DNA from 3 places in the Pantoea sp. Lu_F5_004 genome. Region 3 is predicted to be linked to each of the others. Evidence: predicted binding sites of a transcription regulator. Region 3 holds the regulator's gene; each other region holds the start of a gene.
What was found. Region 3 encodes CRP, which controls carbon source genes, mostly activating them, when cyclic AMP is high. Its sites were predicted from a motif close to ATGTGANNNNNNTCACAT; they were not measured.
Positions count from the first base shown of each region.

Region 1: a site for CRP is predicted at 1,917-1,934, ahead of cdd (cytidine deaminase). Genes of this name have one in related genera too.
Region 2: a site for CRP is predicted at 1,680-1,697, ahead of ACR8BN_RS17745 (YjcB family protein). Genes of this name have one in related genera too.

Region 1 is NZ_CP194946.1:1,434,046-1,438,907, forward strand. Features, by position in the region: gene ACR8BN_RS06670 (NAD-dependent malic enzyme) at 1-708, opposite strand, end outside; gene cdd (cytidine deaminase) at 978-1,868, opposite strand; gene ACR8BN_RS06680 (CidB/LrgB family autolysis modulator) at 1,989-2,681, opposite strand; gene ACR8BN_RS06685 (CidA/LrgA family protein) at 2,674-3,066, opposite strand; gene metG (methionine--tRNA ligase) at 3,300-4,862, opposite strand, start outside.
Region 2 is NZ_CP194946.1:3,821,857-3,826,718, forward strand. Features, by position in the region: gene ACR8BN_RS17730 (glutathione S-transferase family protein) at 1-497, opposite strand, end outside; gene soxR (redox-sensitive transcriptional activator SoxR) at 537-1,022, opposite strand; gene soxS (superoxide response transcriptional regulator SoxS) at 1,123-1,548, shown strand; gene ACR8BN_RS17745 (YjcB family protein) at 1,803-2,084, shown strand; gene ACR8BN_RS17750 (ATP-grasp fold amidoligase family protein) at 2,139-3,089, opposite strand; gene ACR8BN_RS17755 (oligosaccharide flippase family protein) at 3,098-4,354, opposite strand.
Region 3 is NZ_CP194946.1:453,754-458,615, reverse strand. Features, by position in the region: gene ACR8BN_RS02115 (hydrolase) at 1-678, shown strand, start outside; gene ACR8BN_RS02110 (YheU family protein) at 683-901, shown strand; gene ACR8BN_RS02105 (phosphoribulokinase) at 963-1,832, shown strand; gene ACR8BN_RS02100 (OsmC family protein) at 2,392-2,796, opposite strand; gene crp (cAMP-activated global transcriptional regulator CRP) at 3,100-3,732, shown strand; gene ACR8BN_RS02090 (YccS/YhfK family putative transporter) at 3,790-4,862, shown strand, end outside.

The DNA of each region.
Region 1 (4,862 bases), 980 kb from region 3:
GCGTTTAACGGCCTGAATAAAATCGTTCACGAACGCATCATACTCTTCACCGGTGATGCGCGGATGACGCCAGCCCATATAGAGCGGATCGTTCAGCAACTGCTGGTTGTTGGTACCAACATCCAGCACCACCGGCAGGGTGTAAGCCGGACTGATGCCGCCACAGGCGGTGTAGAGTGAAAGCTTACCAATCGGGATACCCATACCACCGATGCCCTGATCGCCGAGGCCCAGAATACGCTCGCCATCAGTCACCACAATCACCTTCACATTCTGCTTGGTGGCGTTTTGCAGCATATCTTCGATATGGTCGCGGTTAGGGTAGGAGATGAACACGCCACGCGCACGACGGTAGATTTCAGAGAAGTGTTCACAGGCTGCGCCGACGGTCGGGGTGTAGATGATGGGCATCATCTCTTCGAGATGGTTATCCAGCAGGCGGTAGAACAGCGTTTCGTTGGTGTCCTGGATGTTACGCAGGTAGACATGCTTATCGTTATTGTTTTTGAAGTCCTGGAACTGACGCCAGGCACGCTGCGCCTGCTCTTCAATCGATTCCACTGCTTCTGGCAGCAGACCGTTGAGGTTGAATTCGTTACGTTCTTCGATACTAAAGGCGCTGCCTTTGTTCAGCAGGGGAAATTCCAGCAAAATCGGGCCAGCATAAGGGATATACAGCGGGCGTTTACTTTCGTAGTCGAGTTCCATGCGGTAATGCTCCGGTTGCAGTGTTGTCTGGCGTCACGCCGGAAAGGTAGCGCCAGTTTTCTTACCCGTTATAGCTCAGACTGCAGGCCTGGCAGCGGCAGGGTAACCGCTGCAGAAACATTTACGACCGTGCTGCCATCCTGCAACCTGAATTATTCAGAGTAATTTGTAATGACGTGAATTCTGGCGCCAGATCCTATGAAATTTCCTGCAGAAGTACAGCGTTTGTTCATAAAAGCTCACAAAACTGTGGCCTCTCTGACAGCGGGTTATGCTTTGTACAGCGTCACCTGCAGCAGCTCACCGCAACCAAATGTCTCAAGTGTCGCCTGTGTGGCGGCGAACTGGCTTAGCGTGGCATTTTCCACTTCGGCTAATACCGCTTTTTTTATCTGACGAACATCGCCACCCTGTATGTTGAGCAGGACCAGCGCCGCCTGAAGGGGCGGGAAACTCGGGTTAAAGGCGGCATTTTCCGCATAGCGCCCGGTGACAATCGCGCCGTTTGCGGTCAGCAGCGCAACACCGGCGTGTGACTGGCTGTAAGGCGCGTGGCTGGCATTGGCAGCGGCAACCGCGGCCTGCACCAGTTCATCGCCTTCGGCTACATAGCCGTGATCCACGCTGTCCATCAGGAAGGTCGTGATGTCCAGATCGCGCGGTCCAAAGGCATCCGGCAGATAATCGGCCAGGGTGCTGATCGCGCGTTGTGGCAGGCTGATGCGAATGTTCGTACCGCTGTTCAGCTCGTTCATAAACTGACGGCAGTGACCGCACGGTGTGTAGTTAACGGTGATCGTCTCAAGCTGACTTTCGCCACGCAGCCACGCATGGGTAATAGCGCTCTGCTCGGCGTGAACCGTCTGTTGCAACGGCGTACCGATAAATTCCATGTTGGCCCCGAAGTACCAGTTGCCGCTGACGCCACGGGCAATAGCCCCGACGTTAAAATGCGACACGGTAGCAACGGCACAGGCCGCCGCCAGGGGCAGCAGCGCCAGCGCCAGAGCATCGGCATCCATCTGCGTCTGTTGCTGCAGTGAGGCGACCTGGTCGGCGCTCAGCACCGCCTGAAAGCCAGGATCGTCCAGCAGCGGAGCGAGTGCGGTTTGCAGCGTTGACGGCAATGCCTCAAAGGCAGAGAGGAAACGGGATTGCATGTGAGCCTCATTAGATTCAGCAGGGCGATGTGCCAGTCACCGGTTTATATGTGATCCACATCGCTCTGACAATGTAACCTGTGTTGCATGTTTCAACTTTGCGAGATCTCTCGCAAACTTTCAGCCAAACCAGTGCAGCAGCAGCGGAAAAATAAACGGCGCCAGCAGTGAGGTGATGATGCCGCAGATCACCAGCGCCAGTGAGCTGAATGCCCCTTCCTGATAGTCGAGTTCAGCGGCGCGCGCTGTGCCGAGTGCGTGCGACGCGTTACCTATCGCCAGTCCGCGCGCCGCCTTAGATTTCACGCCAAGCAGATTCAGCACAGTATGTCCGAACACCGCACCCAGTACCCCGGCAATCAGCACGCAGATGGCGCTGATGGCGGGAATACCGTGCAGCGAACCGGAGACGGCCATCGCAATGGGCGTGGTAACGGATTTAGGAACGATGGTAGCGGCGATTTCAGGCGTGGCACCCATCCACAGAGCAATAGCGGTGCCAGAGGTCATGGCGGTCACACTGCCGATAAAGCAGACGCCAATAATCGATTTCCAGCGGGCACGGATCTGATGCATCTGCTCATACAGCGGCAGTGCCAGCGCGACAACAGCCGGTTGCAGTAGCTGATTAAGAATCTGACTGCCCGCGAAATAGCGCGAATAGGGCAGCTGCAACAGCAGCAGAATCGGGATAATAATCGCCATCGCCACCAGCAGCGGATTGAGCAGCGAGATTTTCAGCCGTATCGCCAGTTTGCGCGCCAGAAAAAATGCCGCCAGCGTCAGTGGCAGTGACCACCATATTTCACTCATCGCCTGACTCCCCGGCCGGGCGGCGACTATGAAGCTGGTGAGCGCTTACGCCGACAATAGAGAGAACCAGGAAGGTGCTGACGACGCAGGAGATCACGATAGGGCCAAACTGCGCCGTCAGAATATCGGTGTAGCTCATTACCCCGACGCTGATCGGCACAAACAGCAGCGCCATATAGCGAATCAGCAGATGGCAGCCCGGTTTAACCCAACTGACAGGCAGGATCTGCGAGGCGAGCAGGGCAAACAGAATTAACATCCCAAGGATGCTGCCAGGCAGTTTGATGGGCAGCAGCGAGGCGATGCCGATTCCGGCGTATAAGCAGAGATAAATGATGATAAAGGCGCGAAGATAGCGCCCGCAGACAGACAGCACGGTGAGCATGGCAGGCTCCTGTTTTCACTGAGCTTCATCATACGCATTAACCGCTTAGCGTGCTAGCGATCACATTTATGCAGCGGTGTGACAGTAGCAGATACAGATTTTCAGAGGCGGGAGTGGAATGGAAGCGGTGCACATTCAGAGCGAGGAGTGATAACCCTTCGCGCCCGTGATGAGGCACGAAGGGTGTGAGAACGGCACTGCGCTAAGCGGTCAAAGCCGCAGAGTGCAGAGTGTTACTTAACGGGCATTCCCGGTACAGCACCGCTGTCGACGGACAGCACAAACAGATCTTTGCCGCCAGGACCCGCTGACAGCACCATGCCTTCAGAGATACCAAAGCGCATTTTACGCGGCGCGAGGTTGGCCACGATAATGGTCATTTTACCGACCAGTACGGAAGGATCGGGATAGGCGGCGCGGATACCCGAGAAGATCTGACGCTTTTCACCGCCCAGGTCGAGCTGCAGGCGCAGCAGCTTGTCCGAACCCTCAACCAGTTCCGCCTGCTCAATCAGCGCCACGCGCATATCAACTTTAGCGAAATCGTCGATGGTGATGGTGTCACCTACCGGCGAATCTGCCAGCGGGCCGCTTGCGGCCGGTGCACTGGCGGCAGCGGCATCCTCTTTCGAGGCTTCAATCAGTCCTTCAACCTTTGCCATCTCAATGCGGCTGTAGAGCGCTTTGAATGGCGCAACCTGGTGGTCCAGCAGCGGTTGCGCGATAGCATCCCAACTCAGCTCACAGTTCAGGAAGCCTTCTGCGCGGGCGCTCAGTGACGGCAGCACCGGCTTCAGCCAGGTCATCAGAATGCGGAACAGGTTAATGCCCATTGAGCAGATCGCCTGCAGATCGGCATCACGGCCTTCCTGCTTCGCCACCACCCACGGAGCCTGCTCATCGACATAACGGTTCGCCAGGTCAGCCAGCGCCATGATCTCACGGATAGCACGGCTGTATTCACGACTGGCCCAGGCGTCACCAATCTTCTCTGACGCGTCCACAAAGGTCTGATAGAGCGCCGGATCGGCCAGCTCAGCCGCCAGTTTGCCGTCAAAGCGTTTGGTGATAAAGCCCGCATTACGTGACGCCAGGTTAACCACTTTGTTGACGATGTCGGCGTTTACGCGCTGGACGAAATCTTCCAGATTCAGGTCGATATCGTCGATACGTGAAGAGAGTTTCGCCGCGTAGTAGTAACGCAGGCTGTCCGCATCCAGATGCTGCAGCCAGGTGCTGGCTTTAATAAAGGTGCCGCGCGACTTCGACATCTTGGCACCGTTGACGGTGACATAGCCGTGCACAAACAGGTTGTTCGGCTTGCGGAAGTTACTGCCTTCCAGCATCGCTGGCCAGAACAGGCTGTGGAAGTAGACGATATCTTTACCGATGAAATGATAGAGCTCGGTCGTGGAGTCTTTACGCCAGAATTCGTCGAAGTCGATGTCGCCGCGCTTGTCGCACAGGTTCTTGAACGAGCCCATGTAACCGATAGGTGCATCCAGCCAGACATAAAAATATTTTCCTGGCGCGTCCGGAATTTCAAAGCCGAAGTAGGGCGCGTCGCGGGAGATATCCCACTGCTGCAGGCCCGATTCGAACCACTCCTGCATTTTGTTCGCCACCTGATCCTGCAGCGCACCCGAGCGGGTCCAGGCCTGCAGCATGGCGCTGAACGAGGGCAGATCAAAGAAGAAGTGTTCAGAGTCGCGCAGAACCGGCGTCGCGCCAGAGACCACCGATTTTGGCTCGATCAACTCGGTCGGGCTGTAGGTCGCGCCACACACTTCGCAGTT
Region 2 (4,862 bases), 720 kb from region 3:
TGACCGGCGAACCAGGGATTTGCAGCCAGATGTTGTTCGATCATCTGCATGTGTGGCTTAAGCTGTTTATCCAGGAACGCCTTCTGCACGCCTTTACCGAATGCCGCCCCGACCGGGCGCAGCAGCCACGGCACCGGTGCTTTACCCATCTGACCGAAGATGAGCTTCATCACCAGCAGCGGCATCAGCGAGCCTTCGGCATAGTGCAGCCAGTAGCGGCACTGCAGCCGCGACGCCTCATCACTCACTTTGAGCCGGAACTCGTGATCATATTTCTCTTCAAGGTATTCGAGAATGGCACCTGATTCTGCCACTACCTGGTTCCCGTCGGTAATGACCGGTGATTTTCCCAGTGGATGCACTTTTTTCAGCGCCTCCGGGGCCAGCATGGTCGGTTCGCGTTGATAGCGTTTAATCTGGTACGGCACTTCCAGCTCTTCCAGCAGCCACAGCACCCGATGCGAGCGCGATTGCTCAAGATGGTGAACGGTGATCATCATGATTCCCTGTGTTTTGACCTCCCCCTAGTATAGACGTCACTCCACATCCGGATGTTTATCATCCTGTTCTGGATCAAGCAGCACCGCACCCGAGCCCTGCTGACCCAGCCGGTCGCCGGGATTGCGCAGCGGGCAGTCGCGCATCGACAAACAGCCGCAGCCGATACAGCCATCCAGGTCATTACGCAGGCGGGTCAGGGTTTCAATGCGCTTATCCAGCTCTTCGCGCCAGTGCCGGGTCAGCGCATCCCACTCCGGTGCTGACATGCGCGTGTTCGCCGGAATGTGATCAAGACTGTTACTGACCGTCGCCAGCGGAATGCCGATGCGCTGCGCAATCTTAATAATAGCGACGCGTCGCAGCACATCACGGCTGTATCGCCGCTGATTGCCGCTGTTGCGGGTGCTGGAGATCAGCCCTTTGGTCTCATAGAAGTGCAGCGCCGAGACCGCCACACCGCTGCGGCGCGCCACTTCACCCGGTGTTAAAACCGGTTTGGGATAGTTGCGTTCTTTTTTCATCAGGCTCTTTACCTCAAGTTAACTTGAGGAATTATACTCGCTCTCCATCAAAACCACTAAACTCCTATTACCGCTTATTAAGCACCAGAAGGATGAGGCCATGATGCAAGAAGAGATCATTCATTCCCTGACGCACTGGATTGACCAGAACCTGGATAAGAGCCTGTCGATCGATGAGGTTGCCGCAAAATCGGGCTATTCGAAATGGCACCTGCAGCGTATGTTCCGTTCGGTAACGAAACAGACGCTGGGTGGCTATATTCGCGAGCGCCGTCTGACGCTGGCTGCAGAAGCCCTGTCGCAGACACAGCGCCCGGTGTTTGATATTGCGATGCAGTATGGCTATGACTCGCAGCAGACCTTCTCCCGTGTGTTTCGTCGTCAGTTTTCACAGACGCCTACCGCTTACCGCCACACCATGCGCCGCCAGGCGATTCAGCGCCCTCGCCTGCTGAGTTTTGGCTGCAATGACGGTATCAGTAGCTTCACCCAGCGCACGACCGGCGAGTGCTGTCCGGTTCGTTGACCCTTCAGATGCGCCCGCCCGGGCGCATCTGACTGATTTCCCCGCCGTTCTTCTTCTACTTCTCACTATTCCCTCACGCCGCTACCATACCAGAGTCAAATTTTGTTCAAAATTTAAAATCGGGTGATATAATGTGACCCAAGTCACACTTTGAACCTGGGTTGACGGCGAAAAAGCACCCCCTGACACACTTTTCCGCCGCCGGTGATGTCCGCAGATTGTCAGGAATACTTACTGATATTGAGGTCCGGCCGATGGCTACGTTAACCGCCAGTTTACTTGTTATGCGTTGGGAATTGCTGAGCGCAGTCATGATGTTTTTTGCCAGCACCCTGAAAACCAAACTTCGTCAGGATAGCCGTCACGTGATGGCATTTATGTGTGGCGGGATTGGTTTAGGCATGACCTGCTGGTTTGTTACCGGTCTGATGGGCATTACCCTGAGCATGGATAACGTGCATAACTTTCTGGAAATCTCAAAGCATGCCTTTATCGATGTGATGAGCCAGGCGCCTGCTGACTGGCCGATGCCCTGATTTTTGCGCATAAAAAACCCCGCTTAGCGGGGTTTTTTATATTGCTGTGTGTACTTAAATTTTCTTCAACATGGCAGGGATATTAACATCCTGCACTGTAACGCCCGGGCTCTGCGTTCCGCGGCGGTCCTGAATCCACATATCTCCCATCATCTGATTTAAACCACGATCTAATCCGGTGACCAGTCCTGCACCTGGGGTGAAGGTCAGTTCGCCAAAGTAGATCCGCTCGTCATGGATATACCAGTCCACACGCACGTAGTCGAAATCACTGGCCAGCTTCTTGCTCAGTTCGAGCGCATGTTCCAGTGACGGCATAATCGGTGAGACATCCAGACCGGTATCGCGAATCTTGTGATAGGCCTCATTGAGGTTATTCACGTAGAAATTCATCGACAGCAGCGGCTGGCAGCGGTTGTAGATCACCTGCAGCACATATTCGAACTTGCCATCACGCTTGTTGAACATATGAAACTTGTAATCAATCGGCGCGCTTTTGCCATCACCAATGTACTTCTCAACCAGGATACGTGGCTTGATATAGCGATAGTGAATCTCACGCGCTTCGTTGGCGAAGTCGGTCTTCAGCCAGCGATAGCAGTCATGAATGATCTGCTGCTTGCGCAGTGCGTCCGGCTCCTCCAGCAGAATCTCTACCATGTTGGAGGCGTGGTTCGGCTTGATCACCGTCCCCTTCCAGCAGGGTAAGCTGTTGAGCGTGGTCGGGTCAGTGGTTTCGTGTACCAGCGGGATCAGGTATTCATTACCGATTTTTTCAGCAATGAATTCGCGCACCGAGTACTTATCTGACAGACGACCATAGTTCTGGTAATCGCCGAAGATAAACTTACGGTACAACACCTTCTCGTTGAACACTTTTGGCTGACGCAGATTGGGCAGCTTTCTGAACTTATGGAAGTAGTAGATGCGGTCCTGATAAGCCCAGGGCATCTTCTTAATAAAATACTGCACACTTCTTCTGAGTTCTTCTTTCAACTTGAGCATATCTGACCTCATTTGTATGTTTTGTAGTTGAGTGAGGAAACCTGAATCTTTTGAATGACGCCGTTTTTAAAGAAGTAATTCATTACGGTCAGGGACAAAAGTTCTGAAAGGAAAACGCTCCACGCGGCCCCCATGATGCCGTGACCCTGGATCAACCACCAGGAGAGCGGCAAACTGATGACCATCAGGCAGATGATTTTCCTCAGCAAGTAGTTAAATCCTCCCTCTTTGACCATGTAGCGATACGCTACGGTCCCCATTGCCGAAAAGCTGGTCGCTATCGACAGCAACGTAATGAGACTTCCTGACTGTGTAAATTCCGGGCCGTACAACGCAATGATGATCCGCTCGCCATAAAGCGAAATGACCAGCAGCATCAGCAATGAAACAGCCATAACATAGCCATTGAGCCGCGCAGCCAGCTTAATGGCGACCTCGCCCCGCTCCCTGAAGATTTCAGTGAAGCAGGAGGTGATGAGCGCCACCGGGATAAAAATCCATGAGGCGGAAATGGTATTCGCCGCCGCAAACAGCCCGAGGTCGCGCGCGGGTGCCGTGCCTGCCAGGAACATCTGCGCTGCTTTTACCTGCACAGAGATAAAGATGCTGGAGATCGCCAGCGGCAGACCGGCATACATCAGATAACGCAGATAGGCCGTGCGCTTTTCACGCGGTGGCATCTGATCCTGATGGTCCTGATAGAAGTTGTGACGCTTAATCAGGTAAGGCACCAGGGTCACTGCGACAATCGACAGCGTCAGCCAGAGCGGATTAAGACGCAGCCAGGCGACGGTGAAGCTGATGCCGAAACTCAGCAGCATGCCCACGGCGTTGGCGATGGTGTTAAGACGCGAGGCAAGACGCGCGTTGTTATAAACGCTGAAGGTATCCTGGGTGACAAAAACCGAGGCAACAAATGAGGCCAGTGCAAACGCCAGGAAATTTTCCTGCATGTTGTACCAGACCCAGATTAAGACTGGCACCGAAGTGACCAGCAACAGCACCATTCTCATCGTACGGGCGATGGTCATCAGGCGCAGGCCTTTTGACGCATTTTTGCTGACGCGTTTAAACAGAATGGTTTCGGTGCCAAAGATTGCAACGGTTTGCACCATCGCAAATAGTGAAGTAGAAAACGCCATCTGGCCAAACACCGTTGGGCCAAAGGATTTCGCCACGTAAGACGTCACAAAAATGACGCCAAAGACGGAGATGATCTTCTCAGACATCATCCAGGCGGCATTAGACATTACGCTCAATTTCATCGACTCTTCCTTAGTATTACTCAACTACAACCGCTTCGGTACAACATCCCTGTAACGAATTAATAAGCGCTCAGTGGGCCTGGCGAAAATGTAAGACTTCAGACCATGCTGGTCCGAAAATTGAGATGTAAATCATGATCCGGAGTGTTAATTCAGGATAATTCTTATTATAAATGGCGCGAATCACTTCAGATGGAAACGATTTCAGGCTGAAAATAAAACAACCTTTAAGAGTCCTTCCCGGCATATTAATCAAGTCGGTCAGGCTAAATATCCAATGTACGTAGAATTTTTTCGTATTTTGGATGCGATGAATTTATAACAAAAAGCCCCCTCCAGGAAGGCACGCCCACCGGATAAGAATAAAATAAGATTTATCCCATGATGATATTTATTCTAAATATCTTAATTTAGGCTTCGCAATTCAATTCGCGCACTTTAATACTGCCTTAATAGAATCTTACAGTGCCAGAAATTATTAAAGTCATTCTCATCCATTAATCGATAA
Region 3 (4,862 bases):
AGCGGCGAACCGAATCGGCTCAACCGTATCTATCACTCCGGCGAAACCGAAGATGCCCGCTTTTTTCTGCACTGGCTGCGCACCCGCTGGGGCCGCGTGCCCACCGCCGCGGTCGGTTTCTCGCTGGGCGGTAACATGCTGGGCTGCCTGCTGGGCCAGCAGGGCGCAGCCGCTGAGGTAGACGCGGGGGTCATTGTCTCCGCTCCGCTGCTGCTGGAGCCCTGTAGCCTAAAACTGGAACGCGGCTTCTCACGCGTCTATCAATACTATTTGCTGGCGCAGCTCAAGAAAAATGCCCGCCGCAAACTGCACGCCTGGCCGGATACGCTGCCGGTCAATCTGGCACAGCTTAAAGCGCTACGGCGACTACGCGATTTTGATGATGCCATTACCGCCCGCGCCCACGGTTTTCTGGATGCGGCCGATTACTATCATCGTGCCAGCGCCATGCCCTGGCTGAAGCACGCAGAGAAACCGCTGCTGATCATCCACGCCAAAGATGATCCTTTTATGAGTGATGAGGTGATCCCGCACAGCAGCCAATTATCTGCCACTATTACTTATCAACTGACACCACACGGCGGCCATGTAGGTTTTGTTGGTGGGACATTACGCCAGCCTGAAATGTGGCTGGAACAGCGTATCCCCCAGTGGATCGCCCCTTTTCTGGATAACTGATCTCGTGATTATTCCCTGGCAACAGGTCTCACCTGAGACCCTTGAAAATCTGATTGAAACCTTTGTGCTGCGCGAAGGCACGGACTACGGAGAGCAGGAACGCAGCTTGATTGACAAAGTGGCTGATGTGCGACGTCAGCTGGAAACGGGTGAAGTGGTACTGGTGTGGTCGGAACTGCACGAATCGGTCAATATCATGCCGCGCAAAGAATTTCGTGGCTGATGCACCCAACGGCATTTCGTGTTAACAATGCCTATTGCCCGACCTCACAGGGAGCTTTTCTATGTCTGCACGTCATCCCATTATCGCGGTGACTGGTTCCAGCGGCGCAGGGACCACCACCACCAGCGTGGCGTTTCGCAAAATCTTTCAGCAGCTCGATCTTCATGCGGCGGAGCTGGAAGGTGACAGTTTTCACCGTTTTACCCGCCCTGAAATGGATATGGCGATTCGTAAGGCGCGCGATTTAGGACGTCATGTCAGCTACTTCGGCCCGGAAGCCAATGACTTTGGCCTGCTGGAGCAGAGCTTTAAAGAGTATGGTCAGAGCGGACAGGGGCAGTCGCGTAAATATCTGCACACCTACGATGAAGCGGTGCCGTGGAATCAGGTGCCCGGCACCTTTACGCCGTGGCAACCGCTGCCGCAGAACACCGATATTCTCTTCTACGAAGGGCTGCACGGCGGCGTGGTAACGGCGCAGCACAACGTAGCAGAACAGGTTGATCTGCTGGTTGGCGTGGTGCCGATTGTGAACCTGGAGTGGATTCAGAAGCTGGTGCGCGACACCGGCGAGCGCGGCCATTCACGTGAAGCGGTCATGGATTCGGTAGTGCGCTCGATGGAAGATTACATCAACTTCATCACACCACAGTTCTCACGCACCCATATCAACTTCCAGCGCGTCCCGACGGTCGATACCTCAAACCCGTTCGCTGCCCGCGCTATTCCGTCACTGGATGAGAGCTTTGTGGTGATCCACTTCCAGGCGCTGGAAGATATCGACCTCCCCTACCTGCTGGCGATGCTGCAGGGCTCGTTTATCTCGCACATCAATACGCTGGTGGTGCCTGGCGGCAAAATGGGTCTGGCGATGGAGTTGATTATGGGCCCGCTGGTGAAGCGGCTGATGGAAGGTAAGCGAATAGAGTAAGAGGTCAGCAAAAACCGCTCTGAGAGCAGATGTCTTTCACAAAGATGGTAAAACTGGTTTTCCTGCGGCTAAAGACTTACCGCTGAGCAGGCTTCAGGGAGCATACACCTTTCGCAAAGACGCAAAACCGCCATCCCTGGCCCGCGATGCTTTGCTACAGGTATATGCTCCCTTCGCTTCACGTCCGGCAACCGCATCCGGTTTCAGGAAGGTCGCTACAGACAACGCCTGGGCAGAAAGAATCTGGCAGCAATAGATAAGTTCAACACGCCGGGAACCGGGTCAGAAGAGGAAAGCGTCCCGCCGCCCGGATAAAAACGCCGGGAGCGTTTTTGAACAACGCAACGCGTTGGCCCGGCTACGGGCGCGCCTCAGGGATGAGGTGCGTAATCGCGCGGGCCGAGCGGCCAGAGATTGGCTTAAGCGACTTTCCGATCTGACCCGGTTCCCAGCGCAGGCACAGTATCAAAGCGGATTCCCGATGCAGGCACAGTCTTAAAGCAACCTGAATCAGATACTGGAAGTGAAGTTAGCAGGTCTGCAATGACCCCTGCGGCTACTACAGCTCAATCACTTCATAGCTATGCGTAATGTTGACGCCTTTACCCAGCATGATGGCCACAGAGCAATATTTTTCAGCAGAAAGATCCACGGCGCGTGATACCGCTTTATCCTGGAGCGCTTTACCACTCACGATAAAATGCAGGTTGATGTGCGTAAAGATTCGCGGCGCCTCTTCACGACGTTCTGAGGTCAGTTTTACTTCACAATCAGCCACATCGTTTCGGCCTTTTTGCAGAATTGATACCACGTCAATCGCACTGCATCCGCCCGCCGCCATCAGCACCATCTCCATTGGGCTGGGCGCTTTATCACCCGAATTTCCATCCATCAGTATCTGATGGCCGGATGAGGATTCTCCGAGGAATGTCAGCCCTTCTACCCATTTCACTCTTGCCTGCATGATTTTTGCTCCGGAATACGCTGTTTTGTCGCCAGAGTACGCTTTCGCCTGGTAAACAGCAATCCAGAGAAATCCGCCCGTAGCTGAAGCGAGACAACAGAAGACAGTCGGCAAAAGCTGTGCTACAAACAGTGCTGAAAATATTTTTCGTCACCCGATGACGAAGGCGGGAAGGATGATGCGCACTGCGCCTGATGCGGCCCGAATAATTTCCTGAAATGGAAACGCTTGAAGCTTTCACCGCCTGACAGGGAAAACTGCCCCCTGTATTTTGGGCACGATTACAACAGAGGATAATAGCGAATGGTTCTCGGCAAACCGCAAACAGACCCTACACTCGAATGGTTCCTGTCCCATTGCCATATTCACAAGTATCCATCCAAAAGTACGCTGATTCACCAAGGTGAAAAAGCAGAAACGCTTTACTACATCGTGAAAGGTTCCGTCGCGGTTCTGATTAAAGATGAAGAAGGCAAAGAGATGATTCTTTCCTACCTGAATCAGGGCGATTTTATTGGTGAACTTGGCCTGTTCGAAGAAGGCCAGGAACGCAGCGCCTGGGTACGTGCGAAAAGCGCGTGCGAAGTGGCGGAGATTTCTTACAAGAAATTCCGTCAGCTGATTCAGGTTAACCCTGACATCCTGATGCGACTCTCATCGCAGATGGCGCGTCGCCTGCAGGTGACGTCTGAAAAAGTGGGTAACCTCGCTTTCCTCGACGTAACCGGACGCATTGCACAGACCCTGCTCAACCTGGCGAAGCAGCCAGATGCCATGACGCATCCCGACGGCATGCAAATTAAAATCACTCGTCAGGAAATTGGCCAGATTGTTGGTTGTTCACGTGAAACCGTGGGCCGTATTTTGAAGATGCTGGAAGATCAGAACCTGATCTCCGCACACGGCAAAACCATCGTCGTTTACGGCACCCGCTAATTCCTGTCACCCACGGCGTGATGGCAACATCACGCCGTTATTGTTTGTGTTGGGCCGATGTGGCGTCGAATTATTTACCATCCTGAAGTTAACTACGCCTTGCGGCAAACGCTGGTGCTCTGTCTGCCAGTGGCGCTGGGCTGGCTGGCTGGCGACCTGCAAAAAGGTCTGCTGTTCTCATTAGTGCCCGCCTGCTGCAACATTGCCGGTCTGGATACCCCGCATAAACGCTTCTTCAAACGCCTGATTGTTGGCGGCAGCCTGTTTGCCCTCGGCAGCTTTCTGATGCAGTGGCTCACCCTGCATGCTATTCCGCTGCCGCTCATCCTGTTTGCCATGCCCTTATTGCTCGGCGTTACCGGGGAGATCAGCCCGCTGCATGGTCGTCTGCTGCCCGGCACCCTGATTGCCGCCATCTTTACCCTGAGCCTGATTGGCCGCATGCCAATCTATGTCCCCCCGCTGCTCTATATCGGTGGCACGCTGTGGTACGGGCTGTTTAACTGGTTCTGGTTCTGGCTGTGGAAAGAGCAGCCGATGCGCGAAAGCCTGAGCCTGATCTACCGCGAGCTGGCTAACTACTGCGACGCAAAATATACCCTGCTGACGCAGCTGACCGATCCGGAAAAGGCGCTGCCGCCGCTACTGGCCCGTCAGCAGAAAGTGGTCGATCTGATTAACACCTGTTATCAGCAGATGCATATGCTGTCGGCAAGCCGCGATCACAGCCATAAACGGCTGACGCGCGCCTTTCAGGTGGCGCTGGATCTGCAGGAACATATCTCGGTCAGCCTGCATCGGCCGGAAGAGGTACAGAAACTGGTCGAACAGAGCCACGCCGAAGCGGTGATCCGCTGGAATGCCAAAACCATCTCGGCCCGGTTGCGGGTGCTGGCGGATAACATTCTCTATCACCAGCTACCCGATCGCTTTGCGATGGATAAACAGCTCGGCGCGCTGGAGAAAATCGCCCATCAGCATCCCGACAATCCGGTGGGTAACTTCTGCCTTTACCACTTCAACCGCATCGCGCGGGTTCTGCGCACCCAGAAACCCCTTTATCAGCGTGATCTGATGGCTGATCGCCAGCGCCGTCTGCCGCTGTTACCGGCGCTGCGCAGTTATCTCTC